Regions from separate parts of the Aliamphritea spongicola genome, predicted to be linked through region 3. Evidence: riboswitches for the same ligand, from Rfam matches in the RefSeq annotation. Region 3 holds a riboswitch; each other region holds the start of a gene.
What was found. A riboswitch is a leader RNA that binds a small molecule or an ion and turns the genes downstream of it on or off. The one in region 3 is predicted to bind cobalamin.

Region 1 (5,405 bases), on a different contig from region 3:
TTCCACCACGTCACGGATCAGCTGTGGCTGATAGGTAACCGCCAGATCGAATTTACCGGCAGCAACTAGTTTAGGCGGAGTGCTTGGGTCAGCAGGTTCGGTGATTTCAATGTCCAGACCCTGAGCTTTGAACAGGCCCTGCTGCTTGGCAACAATGATCGGGCCGTGGTCCGGGTTTACAAACCAGTCCAGCATCAGGGTGACTTTTTCAGCCAGTGCCTGCTGGCTGAACATAATCAGGGCAAAAGCGAATATTTTTTTCATAACAGTTTCCGTTGTTTCATTTTCAGGTGTTGTTTGGCTTTTCCCGATACCAGGGAATGGCTTTTTTAAGTAACTGGTCGGTGCTGTAGTACAGCAGAATAGAGAACAGGGCGAGGATAAATAGGGCCGCGAACATGTCGGCAATCTGCATCCGGGCATTGGCTTGCAGCATCAGGTAACCCAGGCCGCCGGCAGAGCCTACCCATTCACCAACCACTGCACCAATTGGCGCAACCACCACCGCTACCCGGATGCCGGATGCCAGTGTTGGCAGGGCGGCAGGTAAGCGGATATGCCACAGCTGACGCCAGCGGTTGGCGTGCATGGTGGTGGCCAGATCAAGGTAGCCGGTGGGCGTGTGGCGCAAACCGTCAAAGCAGGTAGTGGTGACCGGGAAGAAGATAATCAGTGCCGCCATAATGACCTTGGAGGCCATGCCATAGCCGAACCAGAGCATCAGAATTGGCGCCAGTGCGAATACGGGGATCGCCTGGCTGGCAATCAGTACCGGCAGTAACCAGCGGCGTACCGGATTAAACAGCAGCATCTGCAGGGCCAGGCCGATGCCCATAAATAAGCCGAGTAACAGCCCCAGTACAATCTCAGTAAGAGTGATCAGACTGTGATCCCACAGCAGTTCCGGATTGCTGATCAGTTTGTCGAAGACCAGCAGAGGCGGCGGCAGAATGAACGGTGGCATCGAGAAGATCACCACAATGGCCTGCCACAGGCCCAGTAAGACCAGGCTGGTGATGGTCAGGCGAAACAGTATCTGGCGCCGCCCCGTGCCGTTCTGTAAATCCTGTTGTGTGCTGGCGCGGTTAACGACCGGTGTAACGGGCTTATTCACTGGCGCTCTCCTTCACTGACACTGGCCACACTGAACTGTTCATCGGCGGCCTGAAGGGCAGCCAGCAGGCGGTGCTGGTAGTCACCAAGTTCTGCATCCACCGGACGGGGCACGGGGCTGTCCGGTGTGGCGGCAGCTTTCAGCCGGCGCTGCTGAAACAGCCAGACGTGCTGGCCCAGTCGCAGAGCTTCCTGAGGATCATGGGTGATCAGCAGTACCGTACGGCCTTCAAGTGCTTTGAAGGCCAGTGCCTGCAAGCGGTGGCGGGTCACGGCATCCAGTGCGCTGAAGGGTTCATCCATCAGGACGATGGGGGTGTCCTGCATCAGGGTACGGGCCAGCGCCACACGCTGTCGCATACCGCCGGACAGCGCATCCGGCAGCAGGTGGCTGCTGTCAGCCAGACCAAGCTGGGCCAGTAGCTGGTCTGCCCGGGCGTAGTCTTCAGCCGAGGGTTTACCTTTGCTCAGGCGGGCCTGCAGGCAAACGTTATCGCGTACTTTCAGCCAGGGCAGGAGCAAATCCTGCTGGGCCATATAGGCGATCTGACCTTCCAGGGGCTGGCCGTGCTGATCGATAATTTCACCGCTGCAGTGATGCTGCGGTTCAATTAATCCCGCAAGACGGCGCAAGAGGCTGGTTTTACCGCAGCCGCTGCTGCCCAGCAGGCAGGTCCATTCTCCGGCGGGCAGCTGCAGGTTGAGATCACTGAAGACCGGTTCAGGGGCATTCTGATACTGCAGGCTGAGCTGGCGAATATTAATTTCGGTGGCTTGCATGGTCTGGATTACCGGGCCTGACGGTAAAAGTGGTGAACCGGGCCGGAACCTTCACCAATGTGCAACTCATCAGCGTGTTCGATGGCCGCCTGTATATAGTCTTTTGCCTGCTGAATGGCATCTGCCATCGGGTAGCCCTGTGCCAGGAAAGACGCAATGCTGGCGGACAGCGTACAACCAGTGCCGTGGGTGTTTTTGGTGTCGATACGCTGGCTGCTGTATGTGCGCAGGCCTTCAGATCCTAGCCAGAAATCAGTGCTGGTATCGGCTGCCTGATGGCCGCCTTTGATCAGTACCGACTTGCAGCCATAGCCAAGCAACTGTTCGCAGTGTGCGGCGGTATCTTCCGCGCCAGCGGTATTCAGTTCCGGGCGTGCTGCCAGTAATGCCTGCGCTTCTGGCAGGTTAGGGGTAATTACGTCCGCCAGTGGGATCAGTTCGCGGATCAGGGTATCGGTAGCATCCGCTGCCAGCAGCACATCGCCACTGGTGGCAACCATCACCGGGTCAAGCACCACGTGTTTTGGCTGATATTTGCGGATGGCTGCCGCCACTGTACGGATGGTGTCCGCGTCGCCCAGCATGCCGATCTTGACGGCATCGACGGCGATATCGCTGAAAACTGCTTCGAACTGTTGCTCAATGAACTCGCCGGTAACCGGCATAACGCCAGTGACGCCGCGGGTATTCTGGGCGGTCAGGGCAGTGATGACTGTGCAGGCGTAGCTGCCGGTGGCAGAAATGGCTTTGATGTCCGCCTGTATGCCAGCACCGCCACCGCTGTCGGATCCGGCTACGCTGAGAACGATAGGAGTGTTGGGCTGTGACATGGTGCTTTCCTGCGTCTGAAGATAGATAACGGTCTGACCCGGGCAGGAAAAGCAATGCTGGAAGTAATGTTCACAGATTTCCTACGCCAATAACTGGATCAGGTTCAACGGGTTCAGCATATGCCATCTCAACCAGAATTCTGGTTCCCCGACTGTATTGGGCGATCATAGAGAGTTGGCTATACAAAGACAAATGAAACTTATTGTTATCTGTGGCTGTGCGCCTAAAGCATGAGAGTTGTCGTGAAACTCAGGGCTGGTATGGCCTGGGGGTAAAGGTCAAAAAACGACACAGGTAATTCGGTACTGAAAAAAATTCTCGGGGTAAGGGTTGTGTTTCAGAATTTTCCAAAATACTATGCTGCCAACTAATTCTGTATGCGACAGGTGCAGCCGGCCATTTTTATGTCCGGCTGATAATTGGGAAGCCGGTGTAAGTCCGGCGCTGCCCCCGCAACGGTAACTACAGTTTGGTGATCAGCAAACCACTGAGCAATACGCTTGGGAAGGGCTGATTACCGGCATCTGCCAACTGTTAAGCCCGGAAACCAGCCTGCGTATCACCCTTATATTATCGCGGTGGGCGGTTCTGGGCATAAAAGCTTTCTGTAGCTTTTTTCCTGGGCGTGCTTGTCCGTGTGTGAACATAGGCGACACATGGCAAAGACAATTCGAAAACACTCTCTGTTCTGCCGGGGCTTCCGGTAACCGATGGCTGTGGCTGATTTGCTGCAGGTTTCAGGGCTGACTGTATCTGGCGATAACCAGCAATTACTGCTGGATGACGTCAGCTTCAGTATGCGCCCGGGCGAAGTAGTGGGTGTACTGGGGCCGAACGGCGCCGGCAAAACCACACTGCTGCGCTGCCTGTTTGGTGCTTTGCGCCAGTTCAGCGGATCAGTTCACATCAATGGCCGGGATATCAGCACTCTGACTGATCGGCAACGGGCTTTGCAGGTGGCTGCTGTAACACAGGAAATGCCAGCTGACTTTCAGCTCAGTGTCCGTTCGGTGATTGCGACCGGCCGTACGCCTCATCAGCACTGGTTTACGGGTAAAGACCCGGATGCCGAAAAGGTGATTGATGAGGCCGTCAGGCAGTTTCATCTGCGGCGCTATCTGGACCGGGACATCAGTGAGCTTTCAGGCGGTGAACGCAAACGCGTCATGATCTGCCGGGCACTGGTACAGCAACCGGAACTGCTGGTGCTGGATGAACCCTGTAACCATCTGGACATTGAACATCAGCTCAGCCTGATGCAGTTACTGCGTAAACTGCCGGTCAGCAGCCTGGTGTCCCTGCATGATTTTCCATTGGCGGCCCGCTATTGCGACCGCGTTCTGGTCATGAAGCAGGGACGTCTGGTGGCTGAGGGGCCTGCTGAATCTGTGCTGACCCCTGAGTTATTCGAAAACGTTTTTGCCGTGCGTGCCAATACCTACTCTAACCCTTGGGAGCAGTGGTCGTTTTATGCCACCTCGCTCCCCTTTTTTTCCTGTACAAAAAAGCAAAAGGATCAAGCACATGCGCACTCTCATCTTCAGCTCAGCGATGCTGTTCGCCAGTCTGGCGCCGCTTAGCCAGGCATCTGAATTCCCGGTTACTGTAGACAGCTGTGGCCGAACCGTTACCTTTAATGAAGCTCCTAAGCGGGCGGTCATTCATGATCAGAATATGAGCCAGATGGCATTTGCGCTGGGTATTCAAAAGAATGTAGCCGGCCTGACCGGTATTACCGGTTGGTACAAAACCAGCCCTGAGTTTGATAAAGACCGTGGTGATATTCCTGAACTGGCGCCGAAGAACCCGACCACTGAGAACGTCATCAGTGCTGATCCGGATCTGTTCTTTGCCGGCTGGAACTACGGTATGCGTACCGACGGTGAGCTGACGCCACAAAGCCTGGGTGATCTGGGTGTACCGGTTCTGGAACTGACTGAATCCTGTGTTCACCTGACCAAATCCGGTCCGGATGCGTCTATGGATCTGCTATACGATGACGTTGTACGTCTGGGTGCGGTATTCGGCGTGAAGGAAAAAGCCGACGCACTGGTTGATGGCTGGAAATCCCGTCTGGCAGCCGTCGCTGATAAGACCGAAGGCAAGAAGCCGGTGAAGGTATTCCTGTATGACTCCGGTGAAGACAAGATCTTTACTTCTGGCCGTTTCGGTATGCCAACTGCGCTGATCCGTGCTGCCGGTGGTGAAAACGTGATGGATAACATCGATACCAGCTGGGGCAAGGTAGGCATTGAAGCGGTGATGGATGCCGAACCTGATTTCTTCATTTTGGTGGATTATCAGAAGGGTGGCTGGAAAGGCTCCTGGGAATTCATTAAGAACCATCCGGTGCTGTCCACTTTGGATGCGGTGAAGAACGACCGCTTCCTGCCACTGGAGTACGGTGAAATTACACCGGGCCCGCTGAACATTCAGGCGGTGGAAAAACTGGCTGAGAAGATGTACCTGAGCGGACGGTAAGTTTTGAGCAAACCCTTCAGGCCGGGGTTGATCGGCGGTGTCCTGCTGCTGATCATCCTGGCACTTTCACTGGCTGGCGTCATGATTGGTGTCAGCCAGATTCAGCCTGACCAGGCACTTGGTATCCTGCTTCACGGTTTCAGCCCCGACGGGCTGGGGCGTTTTATCGAGCCGGACTGGCGTAATTCCCAGGCCGTTAT
Region 2 (5,405 bases), on a different contig from region 3:
CCCGTATTTTGCCAGGCCACCGACTTTGTAGTTCTCAATAACCACATCCACTTCAGCAGCCAGCTTACGCACCAGTGCCTGCCCTTCAGCACTGGTGATATCTATCGCCACTGATTTTTTACCCCGGTTGGCGCTGTGATAATACGCAGCATCACCGGGGTTACCTTCTGCATCCTTAACAAACGGAGGCCCCCAGCGGCGGGTGTCATCACCACTGCCGGGACGTTCTACTTTAATGACTTCGGCACCGTAATCTGCCAGTGTCTGGCCGGCCCAGGGGCCAGCCAGTATGCGGCTGAGATCCAGTACCCGAATATGTGAAAGCGCGCCCATCGGAACCTCCCGCCTGAATTAGAAGAATGCCTGAATGCCGGTCTGCGCCCGCCCCAGAATCAGGGCGTGCACGTCATGGGTGCCTTCATAGGTATTCACCGCTTCCAGATTCATCACATGACGGATCACGCCGAACTCATCGGAAATGCCGTTACCGCCGTGCATGTCCCGGGACATCCGCGCAATATCCAGTGACTTACCGCAGTTATTACGCTTAAGCAGGGAAATCAGTTCAACCGGGCAGGCGTCCTGATCCATCAGGCGTCCCATCTGCAGACACGCCTGCAGACCCAGAGTAATTTCAGTCTGCATATCCGCCAGCTTTTTCTGGATCAGCTGGTTGGCTGCCAGCGGACGGCCAAACTGAATCCGGTCCAGCGTATACTGACGGGCACTGTGCCAGCAGAATTCTGCCGCGCCCAGAGCGCCCCATGCGATGCCGTAACGGGCCTTGTTCAGGCACCCGAACGGACCAGCCAGCCCCTGTACTTCAGGGAAGATATTTTCTTCCGGTACAAAGACATCATCCATTACGATTTCGCCGGTGACCGATGCCCGCAGGGAAAACTTACCCTCGATTTTCGGCGCACTCAGCCCCTGCATGCCCTTTTCCAGAATAAAGCCGCGTACCACACCGTCCAGCTTGGCCCAGACCACAAAGACATCCGCCACCGGTGAATTGGTGATCCACATCTTGGCGCCTTTCAGCTGATAGCCGCCGTCCACTTTTACTGCACGGGTTTTCATATTATTCGGGTCAGAACCCACATCCGGTTCGGTCAGGCCGAAACAACCGATCCACTCACCGCTGGCCAGCTTAGGCAGATACTTCATCCGCTGAGCTTCAGTGCCGTAAGTGTAGATAGGGTGCATTACCAGTGAAGACTGCACACTCATCGCCGAACGGTAACCGCTGTCTACCCGCTCCACTTCACGGGCAACCAGGCCGTAACACACATAATTCACATCCGCGCCGCCATACTGTTCCGGCAGGGTTGAGCCCAGTAAGCCCAGCTCACCCAGCTCAGGCATAATTTCAGTGTGGAAAATCTCATGGCGGTTTGCTTCAGTTACCCGGGGCAACAGTCGCTCCTGGCAGTACTCTCTGGCCGTGTCGCGCACCATGCGTTCTTCTTCGCTCAGCTGCGCTTCAACAGATAACGGATCCTGCCAGTCAAACGCCGGCTTTTTAACAGACTTACTCATGTTCATTGCCCCTGAAAATCGATGTTCGGATAACCCAAAAAATCGGAATAGAATCCATACTACCCCCCTCCCGCAGAGAGGGTACATACCCCTTATGGGTAGCACAGATTTATAATTACTGTATTAGCGGTCTATTTTCATAGATATTGAAAGACAATACGTTGATACAGATCTTGCCGGCTCTGGTTCCGGATGACTGAATCCGGCCGGAAGCTGTTGGCGTGACCGAAGTACTGACAGGTTAAGGTGATGAAATGACGTACACTTTCCCGCTTCCGGAAAACGAGTCTGAACGGCTGCTGGCGCTGGAAGACTACGATATTCTCGACACCCTTCCTGAACAGGCCTATGACGACATTGCCCGGCTGGCGGCCTTTATCTGCGGCGTAGACAAAGCCATGATCGCTTTTCTCGATGCTGAGCGGAAATGGCATAAAGCCCGCTACAACATCGCCGCTGAAGAAGTCCCCCGGGGCTTTGCTATCTGCTCCCGGACCATTATGGGAAGCGAACCGCTCATTGTTCCCGATACACTTGAAGATTCCCGGGTGAAAGATATCGGCATGGTCACCCATCCGCCCCATGTACGTTTTTACGCTGGCGTCCCGCTGATTGATGATGCCGGCATGGTACTGGGCACCCTCTGTGCAGTGGATACCCGGCCGCAGACGATCAGCGAAGAACAGACCCGCGCTCTGACTGCGCTGGGCAATCAGGTGATGCAACTGTTACGGCTAAGAAAGTCCCTCAAAGTGCTGGAAGCAAGGGAACGGCAGCTGTATGAATCCAGACAGCGGCTCGACAGCGCCAACAGCGAACTGCGCCGCCTGACCCTGACCGATGAACTCACCGGGCTGAATAACCGCCGCGCCTTTAACAGTGAACTCAGCCAGGAAATCCACCACGCAGGAATCCGGGAAACCCCGCTCAGCCTTCTGGTTATCGATATTGATCACTTTAAGATACTGAATGATAACCGCGGCCACAGCTTTGGTGATCAGGTACTGATCAGGGTTGCAGAACTGCTGCAACAACGGGTCCGGCATCAGGATTTCTGCGCCCGCTACGGCGGTGAAGAATTCGTCATACTCCTGCCGGACACCCCGTTGCAGGGAGCGTTAAAGCTGGCCGAAGCCTGCCGGCAAAGTATTGAGGAAAACGCCTTTGACGGTGAACAGCTGACCATCAGCATTGGCGTAGCCGAATACAAAGGCCAAACGGCAGAAGCTTTATTCGATAGCGCGGATAAAGCTCTGCTCGACGCCAAACGTCAGGGCCGTAACTGTATTGTTTCCGGATCAGCCACAAGCTCAACTACAGGCCAAGTCACAGTCACAGCCCCTGCGCCCAACCCTCAGAAGGACTGATGAGGAAAGTCAGCCTGAGACGCGATCGCTTCAGTAATGCTTTCCTGCCCCTCAGTATCCCGGTTACCCCACTGATCAAAATGCAGCAGGCTTTCCAGCGGTGCCCGGGGCAGCCAGCCGGCCGATTCAAGTTCCGGCCGTTTGTAGAAATGATCCACATAGCCAATACACAGATAGGCAACCGGTACGATATCCCGGGGAATTCCCAGTACATCCTGAAGTTTCTCCGGGTCCATAATGCTCACCCAGCCGATCCCCAACCCTTCAGCCCGGGCAGCTAACCAGAGGTTCTGTACCGCACACACACTGCTATACACATCCATTTCCGGAATATGGGTACGGCCGATCACTGTCGGGCCGGTGCGGCTGCGGTCGCAGGTAATACAGATATTCAGCGGTGACTCCAGAATGCCCTCGAGCTTCAGGGAGCGGTAGGTGTCCTGCTTCTCTTCAGGAAACATTTCTGCCGCTTCATCATGGGCCTTATCAAACAGACCTTTCACCTGCTGACGCACCCCGGCATCGCGGATCAGCATAAAATCCCAGGGCTGCATAAAGCCTACCGACGGTGCATGGTGAGCCGCATACAGCACCCTGCTGAGCACCTCATCAGGAATGCTGTCCGGCCGGAACTGCCCGCGCACATCCCGGCGGTTAAAAATGGTTTTATACAGACCGTCACGGTCCTGTGAAGTAAAGCGAATGGTTTCCTGATGCGGAAAATCAGTTGTTGCGTGCCCCATAGGTATTCCCCTTAATATGGTGGCGGTAAGTGCCTGTCCAAACACTTTTTCTGATACTTACAGGCCGGTCTTCTGACTCAGGATCAACTTCTGTAAACACCTTCCCGAGATCACTCAGTGGCTGGCAAATGCCTGTTTACAGAATCCCCTTCACAGCGTTGGGCACGTTCCGGACTCACACCGGATTCCCGATTCTCCCCTCACCGTTTAACGGTTCGGGGCACCTGTATGCGGATATAAATTGTCTGCCAGTGGTTATATAAAAATACCCGGCAGCGGGCAAGCACAAACCGCCGGTATACCGACCAGGATCAAACTATTCATGTTAACCCTGCCGAACCGAAAATAATCCAGCCCCGCTGATCGGTTACTGGCCTGGATAAAAAGCTGATAAACCGGCTGTTTTATCCTGCCCGGACTGCGGCCCGGGCAACTGCTTATGCAGCTCAGCCAAACCTCGGTTCAGTATATCCAGATCCGGCCCGGTGCTTTGAGACGAAGCAAACAGCGTCCGCTCCAAAAGCACCAGCTGTGCTGTCAGATCGTCACCGGCTATGGCCTTCAGCCCGGTGAAACCACTGGCCGGTAATAAACCCTCACGGTAACAGCGGTTACCCCAGTGCTGAATAGCGTGATGAATCTCCGCCAGTTGTTGCCCCGCCAGTGCCTTCTGTACATCGGAAAAACCATCCGGCAACAGGGTACGGGCAGGAAGCGTATCCGCTGCCGATACCTGCTGCATTGCTGTAAGTTGCCGGCGCTGTTTCAGCAACAGTGCAATCAGTGCCAGCACCAGACAGGCCCAGAACAGGTTCGCCCACAGCAGCCAGGAAGCCAGCGGCGCAGGCTGATAAATAATCTGCGGCTCAGCCTCCGGCAAAGGAGACGCCGGCGGTAACGGAACGGCTGGCTGCGCGGGTGCCGCAGGTGCACTGGCTGAACTGCCTGCTACTGCCGGTAATACTTCAATCGTCCGGGCTGGTAAACGGGCCTCTTCCGCCCGGTTTTCCGTACTGTTCCACCACTTAACGACCAGTTCAGGAATTTCAATCAGCCCGGGCTTAACCGGCACGAATGCCACACTGCGCTGGCGGGCATTGATGACTCCCCGGCTGTTGAGGTCTTCGGTATTCTGCAGGGGCTCTGCATAGACATTCATCCCGGGAATATCGGCAACTTCAAAAGTAGGCAGGCGGTCAGGGGCTGCCCCCACCGTTGCCAGTGTGATGGTGCGGGTCAGGGATTCGCCCAGACGGATCTGGTCCGGTAACTGACTCCAGCTTTCAGACAGATCCAGCTTGTTCGCCACCAGCCATTCCTGAGCAGCAAATTCCGCCGGGCGGGCTTTCACCTGAAGGGTTTCTGCCCCCATCTGTAAACGTACTTTCTGTGCAGGGCGGCCACTCAGCAGGTTCCGCCGGCCAACCTGAACATCAATACTCTGTGCCGGTATATTCAGCACACCGGCTTCACGGGGAAACACCGCATAAGCCACTTCGTAGACCCCGAAACGCCGGCCATTACGGGTGGTTTCATACTGGTTATCCCCCAGTTCAATGACCTGTGCTCCCAGCAGTTCAAACGGTTGCATTTCCAGCCCACCAACCGCCACACCGTAAAGTAACCGGCGGGTGACAATCACCTGTCCGTTCTCGAAAACCTCTGATTTATCCAGTGCCATCTCCACCCGCAAATCATCAGTAGAGTCTGTGGGCGGAGGCGGCGCAGTGGCTTCAATGGTGATAGGTTCACTGCG
Region 3 (5,405 bases):
AGCATGCCATCCGGCCTGAAGAGCGATGAAGCCCAGGCGGAAAAAGAAGAATACATGGACCTGCTGGCGGGGCACCTGACTAAAACCCTGCGCAAACGCCGTGAGTTTATCTTCTGTGGCCCGCTTCACATTGCTCACAAACCCGTTGACCTGAGTAACTGGTACGTGAATCAGAGCGTATCCGGTTTCCTGCCCCACGAACGGGAATGGATGGCGGATATATTTGATGAGATGGGCTATGTGGATGCCTTCCGTCAGGTGAACCACGCTGATCATCAGTACACCTGGTGGCCGGAATACAACCGTGCCCGGGAACTGAACGAAGGTGCCCGTCTGGATTACCAGATCACCACAGCAAACCTGCGCAAAACCATCAAGTCTGCCCGTATCTACCGGGAAAAAGCCTTCTCGGCACACGCACCGGTGATTATCGATTACGATATCTGACACATAAAAATGCCGGCATACGCCGGCATTTTTGTATCAGTTCATGCTGTTATTCAGCATCCTTCTTCGCGGCCCGACGCAGTGCACGCTCCTCAAGAAAGGCAGGAATAATCTCTTCCTTATAGCTGTCATAATGCTGGCTGATAAAGCTTTGCTCATCCCATTCGCCCTGCAAAAACTCACGGGACTTAGGCGTACCGGCATATACAAACACCTGTGCTTCCTGACCGTCTTCCAGACGGATAATGGCCAGCTTGCGCATATACAATCCCACGTCGGCTTCTTCAAAGTCATCCAGAATCGCCAGCGACTCATCATCGACTTCCAGCAATACAGAGCCCTGAATCTGATTACCCGGTGACGGCACCGCCACCCCCAGATCCGACCAGCCTTCCATATGCAGAGTCAGGCGCTGATGGTTCAGTAATTCTGCAGATACCTTCTGAAACGTATTACCGGTCAGCTGCTGCACCAGCTCGTCATATTGCAGCACACCATAAACAAAAATATTGGTCGACATGAGATTACCGTCACTTATTCACATTCTCTGTCCGCCGGACCGCCCGGCGGCAAGGGGGTGATAATAATCGCCTTCGCGGAACGATGAAAGTAATGTCGTGTGTAAGGGTCAGAAGCGCCTGTGCAGGAAGGCACATTTTTTCTGCGAAACGTCGTTATCAGACAAGACATTACCTGTTTTTCGACACATTTGTTCCGGATCATTGCATTCGTATAACAAATTTGTAACATGCCCGCGAGAATGGTTCTTCAGGGAAGCTTTCCGGCCACCACAGATGGCAGCCGCAACACTTTCCGACGGATTAAAATGGGAATAGGAAAAGGCATCTGTCGCCACAGAGACCTCACCCCTAGCTACCCCCGTAACTGTATGCAGCGAATTCTGTTTGTTCGACTCAGGCCACTGGAGAAACCGGGAAGGCTGAACATATACGCAGACCTGCAAGCCAGGAGACCTGCCATTCCGATCGTCACCTACTAACATTGCGGGGCGCTGTGTTGGGCGGAAAACGTAACGGTGACAATACATAAATCTATTGTTGCTGAACGTGCCGCCACCCTGTGCTGTCACGTCTGTTCGCTTGCGCGGACGCCAGTTACACGACAACACAGGTGCTTTATGCAATTACGACACTCATTGTTAGCCTGCCTGCTGGCCGGCACCACTGTTTCTGCCCAGGCGCAGGAAATCATCATCACCGCGTCCAAGGTTGAAGCCAGCCGTGAAGAAACCGGGTCTGCTGTCAGTATCATTGATGCCGAGCACCTGGAAAACAACCAGATCACCCTGGTAACAGAAGCCCTGCGCGAAGTACCGGGGCTGGCAGTTAGCCGTACCGGCGGGATTGGCAGCACAACACAGATACGGATTCGTGGCGCAGAAGCTAACCAGACCCTGGTACTGATTGACGGTGTTGAAGTAAACGACAACAGTACCGTTGCCGAATTTAATTTTGCCGATCTGCTCAGCCTGGATATCGAACGGGTCGAAGTGCTGCGCGGTGCCCAAAGCGCTATCTGGGGCAGCGATGCGGTTGGCGGGGTGATCAACATCATCACCAAACAAGGTAAAGGCCCACTGAACGGTAGCGTCACTTTCGCAACCGGCAGTTACAACACCAACCAGCAAAGCTTCACCCTCAAGGGTGGTGACGATGAATATAACCTGGCACTGAGCGGTTCACTGCTCGACAGTGACGGTATATCCGCCGCCAGCAGCGACCGGGGCAACAGTGAAAAAGACGGCTACAGCAACAGCACCCTGAACTTTAAAGGGGGCATGCAGGCCACAGACAACCTGGAACTGAATCTGGTATTACGGCACGTAGACGCTTTTCAGGAAACCGATAAATCTGACTTTAACACCGGCACAATTATCGATGATGACAGCCACGCTGAACGGCAACAAAACTCCGGACGGGTTTCCGCCAAACTGGATCTGATGGACGGCGACTGGCAACAGGAAATCGGCTACGCCGTCACAAAAAGCCGCACAGAGAGCTTTTCCTCCACCTTCAACTCCGATGCGCTTGGAAAAAAGCGCAAACTTGATTATCAGAGTAACTACTTCATCCATACAGATGCTGCAGAACACCGCCTGACCTTTGTCGCGGAACGAGAAGATGAAGACTTTGATTACAGCAGTACGTATTCAACGGTTAAACAGAGCACCGACAGCACCGGACTGGTTGCCGAATACGGCCTGAATCTGGACGAAACTTACTACTTCACGGTTGCCGGCCGCCGTGATCTGAATGACCGCTTCAGCGATACCGATACATACCGTTTCAGCTTTGCTGCCTGGCTGAATGATGACTGGCGCCTGCACACCAGCCGTGGCACCGGCATCAAGAACCCAACCCTGTTTGAGCTGTTTGGTTCAACCTCTACCTTTACCAGCAACCCGGACCTGAAACCGGAGAAAAACACCACCACAGATCTGGGCCTCGAATACCACTTCAGCGACATTGACGGCTATATCGACGTGACGCTGTTCGATACTGATGTGGAAGATCTGATCAGCACAAACGCCACAACCGCTACCAATCAGGCGGGCACATCTGACATTAAAGGTCTGGAGTTAACCGCAACCCTGAATCCAACCGACCGGCTGCGCCTGACCGCCAGCTACACCTATAACGACGCAACCGATGCTGATGATCAGCAACTGATTCGCCGGGCCACACATATCGCAGGCCTGAACGCCAGCCAGCTGCTGGCGAATGGCAAAACCCGGATCAGCGGCGGACTGCAATATAACGGTAAACAATACGACACAGTGTTCGCGCTAAGCGGTAATCGCAGGGTCACACTGGACAGCTATACCCTTGCGAACCTTGCGGTGACACACGCCTACTCCGATAATGTAGAAATCTTTGCCAAGGTAAATAACCTGTTTGATGAAGATTACGAAGAAGTTTATGGCTTTGGCACTGAAGGCATTAACTTTACAGTCGGTATTAAACTGAGCGGCTCTCTCTGAGACCTCACTCCTCATAAGGCAGCACTGTGACAAAAAACAGATCACTAATAGCAATTGTTGCTGTGCTGCTTGGCGCCCTGTTACTGAGCCAGCTGGATATCCGTGCCGGCCTGTTCAGTAACAACGCCCTGACCGCTACACAGATCGAAGGAGATACATTCCCCAAAACCCTGACGGATGCCATCGGCGCCCGCTACACACTCGAACAGCCACCCCGGCGAATCGTCTCAATGACCATTGGCACTGATGAAATTCTTGCCAGACTAGTCCCGCCGGACCGGGTTGTGGGCATCACAGGGCTGGCGGATTATCCCTCACTTTCAAACGTCACCGGACACTATCCCCCGGCGACTAAGCGCTTACAGGGTAACATTGAAGAAATCCTCAGTCTGGAGCCGGATCTGGTATTTATTGCCAGCTACACCCAGGCTGAAACTGTCCGTCAGTTACTGGGAGCCGGTATTCCGGTGGTGCGGCTGACGGACTTCAGCTCCTTTAAGGATCTGGCAACCAATATCCGACTGGTGGCCGCCGCCACCGGCAGCAGCCCGAAGGCAGAACAACAACTGACAGAGCTGCAGCAATTACTGAACCGCATTAAAAACACCTATCGCAATGCCCCACAGCCAAGAGTGCTGTATTACAACCTCGACGGCACCACCACAGGCCCGGGCACCACCATTGACGAAATTATCCGGCTGGCAGACGGGTTTAATGTCATCAGTGAAACCGGCATCCAGGGCTCACAGACCATCAGTGAAGAACTGGCGATCAGCCTGGCACCTGACATTATCCTGATGGGCACCGGCGCACCGGATAATCAGGACAGTACCGCGATGCAGCTGATGCAGCGTCCGGCCTGGAAAAATGTGCCGGCTGTTATCAACCGGCAGGTATACAGCCTGAAGGGCGCCTGGCTTTTATCCACATCCCAATACAGCTGGCTGGCAATCGAACCGGTTGCCCGGCTACTGCACCCGGAGATCAAAAAATGACACCCCGTCTGATCTTTATCATCATGCCGGTATTGCTGATCCTCGCTGCCCTGGGGGAACTACTACAAGGACCGGCACAGATTCCTGTGGCTGAAACCATCGGCATTCTGTTACACAGCCTGGGCATGGATACCGGTGCAGATATCCGCCCCTGGATGGAAAGCATTTTGCTGGATGTGCGCCTGCCCAGAGTAATTATCGGCGCCTGTGCCGGCGCCTCACTGGCAGTCTGTGGCGCAGTCATGCAGGGCATGTTTCGCAACCCGCTGGCTTCACCTTCAATTCTGGGGGTGTCTTCCGGCGCCTCTCTGGGGGCCGTAATTGCCATCTATCTGGGCCTTACCAGTTTGTCCGTATGGATTCTGCCGGCCTTTGCCTTCAGCGGGGCCGGCATCACCCTGTGGATTGTTTACCGCATTGCCACTCAGCGGGGGCACACAGCCATGGGGACACTGTTACTGGCCGGCGTCGCCATCGGTGCACTGAACGTCGCAGCCGCTTCCCTGATTCTGGCGCTGTCCCTGAACGACTGGGATACCGGAAAAATGATTGTGTACTGGAGCATGGGCGGGCTGGAAGGCCGCACCTGGGACCATGTCCGGCTGATCGTCCCCTTTGCCCTGCTGGGCTGTGCGCTGGTGCTTTGTTTCAGCCGGGATCTGGATGCTCTGCTCATGGGTGAGGTACATGCAGCGTCTGTGGGCATTGATGTCCCCCGCACCCGCCAGCACCTGCTGATCATCACCGCCATGCTGGTCGGGGTATCCATTGCAGTCTGTGGCGGCATCGGTTTCATCGGTCTGGTCGTGCCTCATATACTGCGTCTTATCCTGGGGCCAAGGCACCGTTACCTGCTGCCGGCCAGTGCGCTAGGCGGAGCCATATGTCTGGTGACGGCAGACTTGCTGTTACGGGTCACACTGCCTGAAAAAGCCATTCCGCTAGGGGTGGTGACCGCCACA
Region 4 (5,405 bases), on a different contig from region 3:
GCCACCACATACCAATGCCACACAGGCCAAAGATATAGCCAATACCGCCCAGAATATCCTGCAAGCCGGCTTTTTCCTGATAGGCCCGCAACTCTTTACGTAACGGCTTTACCTGTTTGGCAACTGCCTTTTCAATCATGCCCTGCATGGCAGCTTCGTCATACTGAACTGCAGTACCGCCTGCTGCCTTTGCTGCGGGCGCTGCTGTAGTTACTGCCCCAGCCGCCAGTGAAGACGGCAGCTCATCTGCTGACAAAACCATTTCCAGAACATGACCACTGCCCATTTCCATCCGGAAAAGATGATCAACACGGGTCGTGGCTTCAAACGTAAAGAAACCTTCTTCATCGGTTTCAGTTTCCATCAGCACATTACCTGCCGGATCCGTCACCAGTACCTTAGTCCCGGCCTGAGCCATATCGCCGTTTGAAAAACCCGCTTCACCTTCAATGGTGCTGCCAATTGCGTATACACCGCCCACAACGTTGTGAGCACTGGCCGGCAATGCAAACAGCATCGCCAGTAAAATCATATACTTACGCATTATCCCAATCCTCCGCGAGGTGCAGAAACTCCGGTTTAACCTTACGGATCAGCAATACCGCCGCAGCAGTGACGAAACCTTCCACCAGCATCACCGGAATGTGCGCAATCAGGGTTGCTTTAGCCGCCAGCCAGAACGCTTCTCCGGATAACGCCAGGGAACCCGCAACCATCACCGTAGTCACGGCCACCGCTCCGGCACCGCCGATTGCGCCCCAGATTGCAGCCACCCGTGGTGAAGATGCCGCAATGCCATGCCTGCAGAGGAAATACACCATCACCGCCGGCAAGGCTATATTGAAAGTATTCACCCCCAATACCAGAAAGCCGCCGAAACCAAAGAAAACCGCCTGCAGAATCAGCGCAACCAGTAACGCCGGAAACGCCGCCCAGCCCAGTGCCAGGCCAATCAGGCCATTAAGAATAAGGTGAACACTGGAGAAGCCGATGGGTAAGTGAATATAAGAAGCAATGAAGAACGCAGCGGACAGAACCCCCACCTGTGGCAGATGCTCGTAGTCCATCTTTTTCAGACCGTATGCCACACCGGCCAGCGCCAGTAATGCACCACCGGCCAGAACCGGTTCGGAAAGCGCGCCGTCTACTATATGCATAGCTGTTCCTGATCTGTTAAACCGGCAACCCTGTACAGAGTTGCCGGTTTAAGTGTTTATTTAACTTCGTGAGCCTGAACCCAGATAACCGCATCCTGAGACAACTCTTTACCTTCGTACTCAGTATCCGGACCTACACCCAGAGCAGCAAAGCCCCAGTGGCCAGCTTTAGGGATACCGAAAGTGAAGGTACCGTTAGCATCTGCAAAGATAGTCATGGTGACAAACGCTTCTGCCGGCGGTGTAATTTCGCCTTCAGCTGCAAAGCGGTTATTTTCCATATCCGGCTCGTAGTTCATGTATTCAACTTCGATTTCCGCAAACGGAACCGGCTCGCCATTACCTTTAACTACACCGGTAAAGGTACCGCCTTCATAAATTGCATATGGCTTGGTCAGCGGCACGATTTCCGCCTTCAGACCCAGCTCTTCATTCCAGTCCGTTGGCAGGCTGCCAACGTTCACAATGTTCTTGGTGATTTGCTGAATGTAGATATCTTCTTCCGCCTCCAGGTACGGTTCCGGCGTCATGACAAATACATTGTCACCCAGGCCACGCAACTTAACAGTTGCTTCATATGCCGGGCCGGTATCCACTTCGCTGGTCCACTCAATCGCTTCCAGCTTATCCATCAGATCAGTCTTCTTGCCCTTACGGACCATGAAAAACTCCTGAGGCTCGCCCATTTTCATGACGTGACCGCTGGCAGCAGGGTGAGTAAATGGCATTTTCAAAACCACTTCACCACCTTTTTCGCGCAAGGACTCAGGGGTATAGATCAGTTGGAAATGCGCCTGCGCTGTGCCGGCAACCAGGGAAGAACCTAAAACTAAAGCGGCAGATAACTGCTTGAAATTGAACACGTTTGATTTGCTCCGTCTGAAAAAAAATACAGCCAGAGTTGGGAGGAATCAGCGCAGCACCCTGTGGGAAGAAATAAACTGCACCTCGGTGAAGCCCTCCGCAACACCCAGTTATTACAAGTTACCAAGCCGGTATCCGGACTCATCGACGGATTCTCATCCCCTGTTTCGCCTTCCCACTCATCTGATTCACGGGAATCATTTGCTCGCAGTGGCCAATGAAACAGTTTTATCGATTTACCGTTGCGGGGGCAGTGTTGGGATTGTCTTAACCAGGGGCTGTAATATTTGGCAATACTGCAACAGCTTCAAAGCCTTAACGCACCAACTTCCCGGAGAGCGCTTAAAATCAGCACTTTCCTGCGTGGTTTAACACGCAACTCAATAACGTGAACGCACAATACCTGCACCGCTCAAAGCTTGTCAATCAGCGCCTGTTAAATGTCGCAATTTAATAAAATAAGGTCTTTAGAAGGGAAAAAAACAGCCGCAGAACAGCGGCTGTACAGATAACTTAAGGGAACACTTCAGGTAACAAACTGCCCCACCGCCAGCTTCAGCTGCTGAGCCTGAGCGGCTACTTCATCGCTGGCGGTAACATTCAGTTGTGTCTGGGCACTGGCATCATCAATAATCAGGCGGATTTTATCGACATTCTGATTGATTTCCCCTGCCACATTCGCCTGCTCTTCTGTTGCAGCCGCCACCTGGGCAGTCATATCCACAATGGTTTCAGCATCCTGAGTGATCGTATCAAGCATATCAATGCTGGCCTCCGCATGCTCAGCGCTTTGCTGGCTCCGGCTGAGACTCACCGACATCAGTTCAGTGGCACGGTTGGTACGGGTCTGTAACTGAGAAATCATCCCTTCAATTTCACTGGCCGAATCCTGAGTCCGTTCTGCCAGAGAACGTACTTCATCAGCAACAACTGCAAATCCCCGCCCTTGCTCACCGGCCCGGGCAGCCTCAATAGATGCATTCAGCGCCAGCAGGTTTGTTTGCTCAGCAATTGACTTAATGACTCCCAGCACTGAGCCGATCTCTTCACTTTCTTTCTGCAGTGTCTGAACCTCGGTGTCAGTTTCACTGGCCTGATCCGCCAGACTTCTGATACTGCCAATCAGCTCGCCGTTGCTGGTTTTACTCTGCTCTGCCTGCTGCAAAGAATTCCGGGCGGTTGCCGAAGTATTCTCAGTATTGCCGGCAATTTCGGCCATGGCGGCTTCCATCTCGTGAACTGCACTGGCAATCTGCACGACTTCATCCTGCTGATTCTGAAGATCTACTGCGGCAGAGTTAGCACTCCTGGCCAGCTGTTCTGAGGAGGACTGCAAATGCCCGATAGCTTTAACCACATCCCCTATCAGCGTCTGGAAGATGGCCATCATGGCATTAAAATCACTGCCCATTTTACCCAGCTCATCCCGATTACTGCCTTCATAGCGTAATGTCATATCCTTACTGGCACTGACTTTTTGCATACAGCTGGCCAGCCGGGAGATTGGCACCAGAATACTCCGGGAAATAAGTGCAACAGCGACACCCACAATCAATGCCACAGCAATGACGATGGCCACCGCCAACATCTGCACCCGGGAAACCTCAGCCGCCACATGGGCCTGCAACGTGACATTAATCTCATCCAGTGTTGCCTGGGTCTGATTCCCCTGTTGCAACATAACGCCCCGTAAACCGGTATCAGCAGTTAACCCGAGAGTTTTACGTGCCGCCACCAGGGCTACAAACTGGCGCTTATAGTCGTTCAGCAAATCAAGGGTAGTTTGCCGCTGAGACTGACTGAAGTCTACCTGCCGAACCACCGCAACCGCTTTATCAAAGTTGCCGTTAAACTTGGTCAGGTATTTTTCGTTAGAACGGATAATGAAATCTTTTTCATTACGGCGTAGCTGTAATATGCGCACATACAGTTCGTTACTGTTTATGGTCTGCACATTTTTTTCAGCCGCATGCACTGCACCACGCAAGCCACCCCTTAAGCCTTCTTTTTCATTCAAGCCAATGGTTTTAAGCAGATTCGCCACCTTAATAAAGCTGGCATCATATTCCATAAAATAGCTGTTAAGATTCTGCAGTGAACTCTGGGTATCACCATCTAACTGTCCGATTGCTGTAACCAGATGTTCACTAAAGCGTGTTTTTGCCTGCACAAAATTTGCTTCAGCATCTGTCTGCAGGGTAGTGACAAAGGCCTGCTCATACAGCCCCATCGCCAACTGCTCCTGTTTAAGTTTACCCACCAGGGACTCACTCTCACGCAGATCATTCAGGGTATTAAGGGAATACATCAGCAAACCGAACAGCGCTGCAACCGACATCAGCACGATCGTCAGCAATAGAATAAGTTTGTTCTTGATAGTCATACAACACTCCATATTAAGACAACTGATCAGCCGGCTGACGCTTCCTGCGGCAGCCGGGCGAAACTCTGGTCTGGTGCACCGAATGACTCCTGCACACATCAGTCAGTGGTATCATCACCAGTCGGCCGGATAATCTCCTGCGACCAAAATCCTTTACCAGATCATTCTAAACTAGCCGGTGGTTACCAATTATCCAGAAGGTTTTCCCCAGTTTGGGGATTAATCGCAACCGCTAATCCGTTGCGGATTCTGCAAAAACCATTGCACAAAAATCACCCCGGTGTAGACTTGCCCGCTGCCATTCAGAGAGATTAGTTATGCGTTCCGTTTACAGTGTCAAAGAGATGTTTTACACCCTGCAGGGCGAAGGTGCTCAGGCGGGCCGTCCGGCGGTATTCTGCCGGTTTACCGGCTGCAACCTGTGGTCCGGCCGGGAACAGGACCGCGCTAAAGCGATCTGCGATTTCTGTGATACTGACTTTGTAGGCACTGACGGCCAGAACGGTGGTAAATTTCGCAGCCCGGAAGAACTGGCTAAAAAAGTACGCAGCTTCTGGCCACTGAACAATGAAGGCGTGCCCTATGTTGTCTGCACCGGCGGTGAACCCTTACTGCAGCTGGACGAAGCCCTGATCACCGCTTTTAAAGCAGAAGGTCTGGAAATCGCACTGGAAACCAACGGCACTTTACCGGTTCCTGAAGGCGTTGACTGGATTTGCGTCAGCCCAAAGGGCGCATCTGAAATTGTCCAGACCCGCGGCCATGAACTGAAGCTGGTCTACCCGCAAAGCCAGGCCATGCCGGAACGCTTCAGAGACCTGGAGTTTGACAACTATTACCTGCAGCCACTGGACGATGCCTTACAGACCGCCAACACCAAAGCCGCTGTTGAATACTGCATGGCACATCCGCAGTGGAAACTGAGCCTGCAGACCCATAAATTCATCGGAATTGACTGAAAAATTGCGGATTTCAGAAAGTTTTTAAAAAAATCTGAAATT

Region 1: another riboswitch for cobalamin. It lies ahead of JYB63_RS04650 (ABC transporter ATP-binding protein); the one in region 3 lies ahead of JYB63_RS08175 (TonB-dependent receptor plug domain-containing protein).
Region 2: another riboswitch for cobalamin. It lies ahead of bluB (5,6-dimethylbenzimidazole synthase); the one in region 3 lies ahead of JYB63_RS08175 (TonB-dependent receptor plug domain-containing protein).
Region 4: another riboswitch for cobalamin. It lies ahead of JYB63_RS05970 (DUF4198 domain-containing protein); the one in region 3 lies ahead of JYB63_RS08175 (TonB-dependent receptor plug domain-containing protein).

The regions. Positions count from the first base shown of each region.
Region 1 is NZ_JAFIDL010000001.1:1,003,239-1,008,643, reverse strand. Features, by position in the region: gene JYB63_RS04670 (ABC transporter substrate-binding protein) at 1-264, opposite strand, end outside; gene JYB63_RS04665 (ABC transporter permease subunit) at 287-1,036, opposite strand; gene JYB63_RS04660 (ABC transporter ATP-binding protein) at 1,111-1,893, opposite strand; gene thiD (bifunctional hydroxymethylpyrimidine kinase/phosphomethylpyrimidine kinase) at 1,902-2,723, opposite strand; TPP riboswitch at 2,784-2,884, opposite strand; cobalamin riboswitch at 3,092-3,294, shown strand; gene JYB63_RS04650 (ABC transporter ATP-binding protein) at 3,435-4,304, shown strand; gene JYB63_RS04645 (ABC transporter substrate-binding protein) at 4,249-5,205, shown strand; gene JYB63_RS04640 (FecCD family ABC transporter permease) at 5,209-5,405, shown strand, end outside.
Region 2 is NZ_JAFIDL010000004.1:130,402-135,806, forward strand. Features, by position in the region: gene JYB63_RS14075 (CaiB/BaiF CoA transferase family protein) at 1-333, opposite strand, end outside; gene JYB63_RS14080 (acyl-CoA dehydrogenase) at 352-1,539, opposite strand; gene JYB63_RS14085 (sensor domain-containing diguanylate cyclase) at 1,794-2,906, shown strand; gene bluB (5,6-dimethylbenzimidazole synthase) at 2,894-3,649, opposite strand; cobalamin riboswitch at 3,695-3,892, opposite strand; gene JYB63_RS14095 (BatD family protein) at 4,017-5,405, opposite strand, start outside.
Region 3 is NZ_JAFIDL010000002.1:340,289-345,693, reverse strand. Features, by position in the region: gene JYB63_RS08185 (exodeoxyribonuclease III) at 1-447, shown strand, start outside; gene JYB63_RS08180 (gamma-glutamylcyclotransferase family protein) at 497-967, opposite strand; cobalamin riboswitch at 1,226-1,443, shown strand; gene JYB63_RS08175 (TonB-dependent receptor plug domain-containing protein) at 1,586-3,448, shown strand; gene JYB63_RS08170 (ABC transporter substrate-binding protein) at 3,475-4,443, shown strand; gene JYB63_RS08165 (FecCD family ABC transporter permease) at 4,440-5,405, shown strand, end outside.
Region 4 is NZ_JAFIDL010000001.1:1,285,713-1,291,117, forward strand. Features, by position in the region: gene JYB63_RS05960 (NikL family nickel/cobalt ECF transporter subunit) at 1-544, opposite strand, end outside; gene cbiM (cobalt transporter CbiM) at 537-1,157, opposite strand; gene JYB63_RS05970 (DUF4198 domain-containing protein) at 1,214-2,020, opposite strand; cobalamin riboswitch at 2,131-2,420, opposite strand; gene JYB63_RS05975 (methyl-accepting chemotaxis protein) at 2,548-4,404, opposite strand; gene queE (7-carboxy-7-deazaguanine synthase) at 4,722-5,363, shown strand.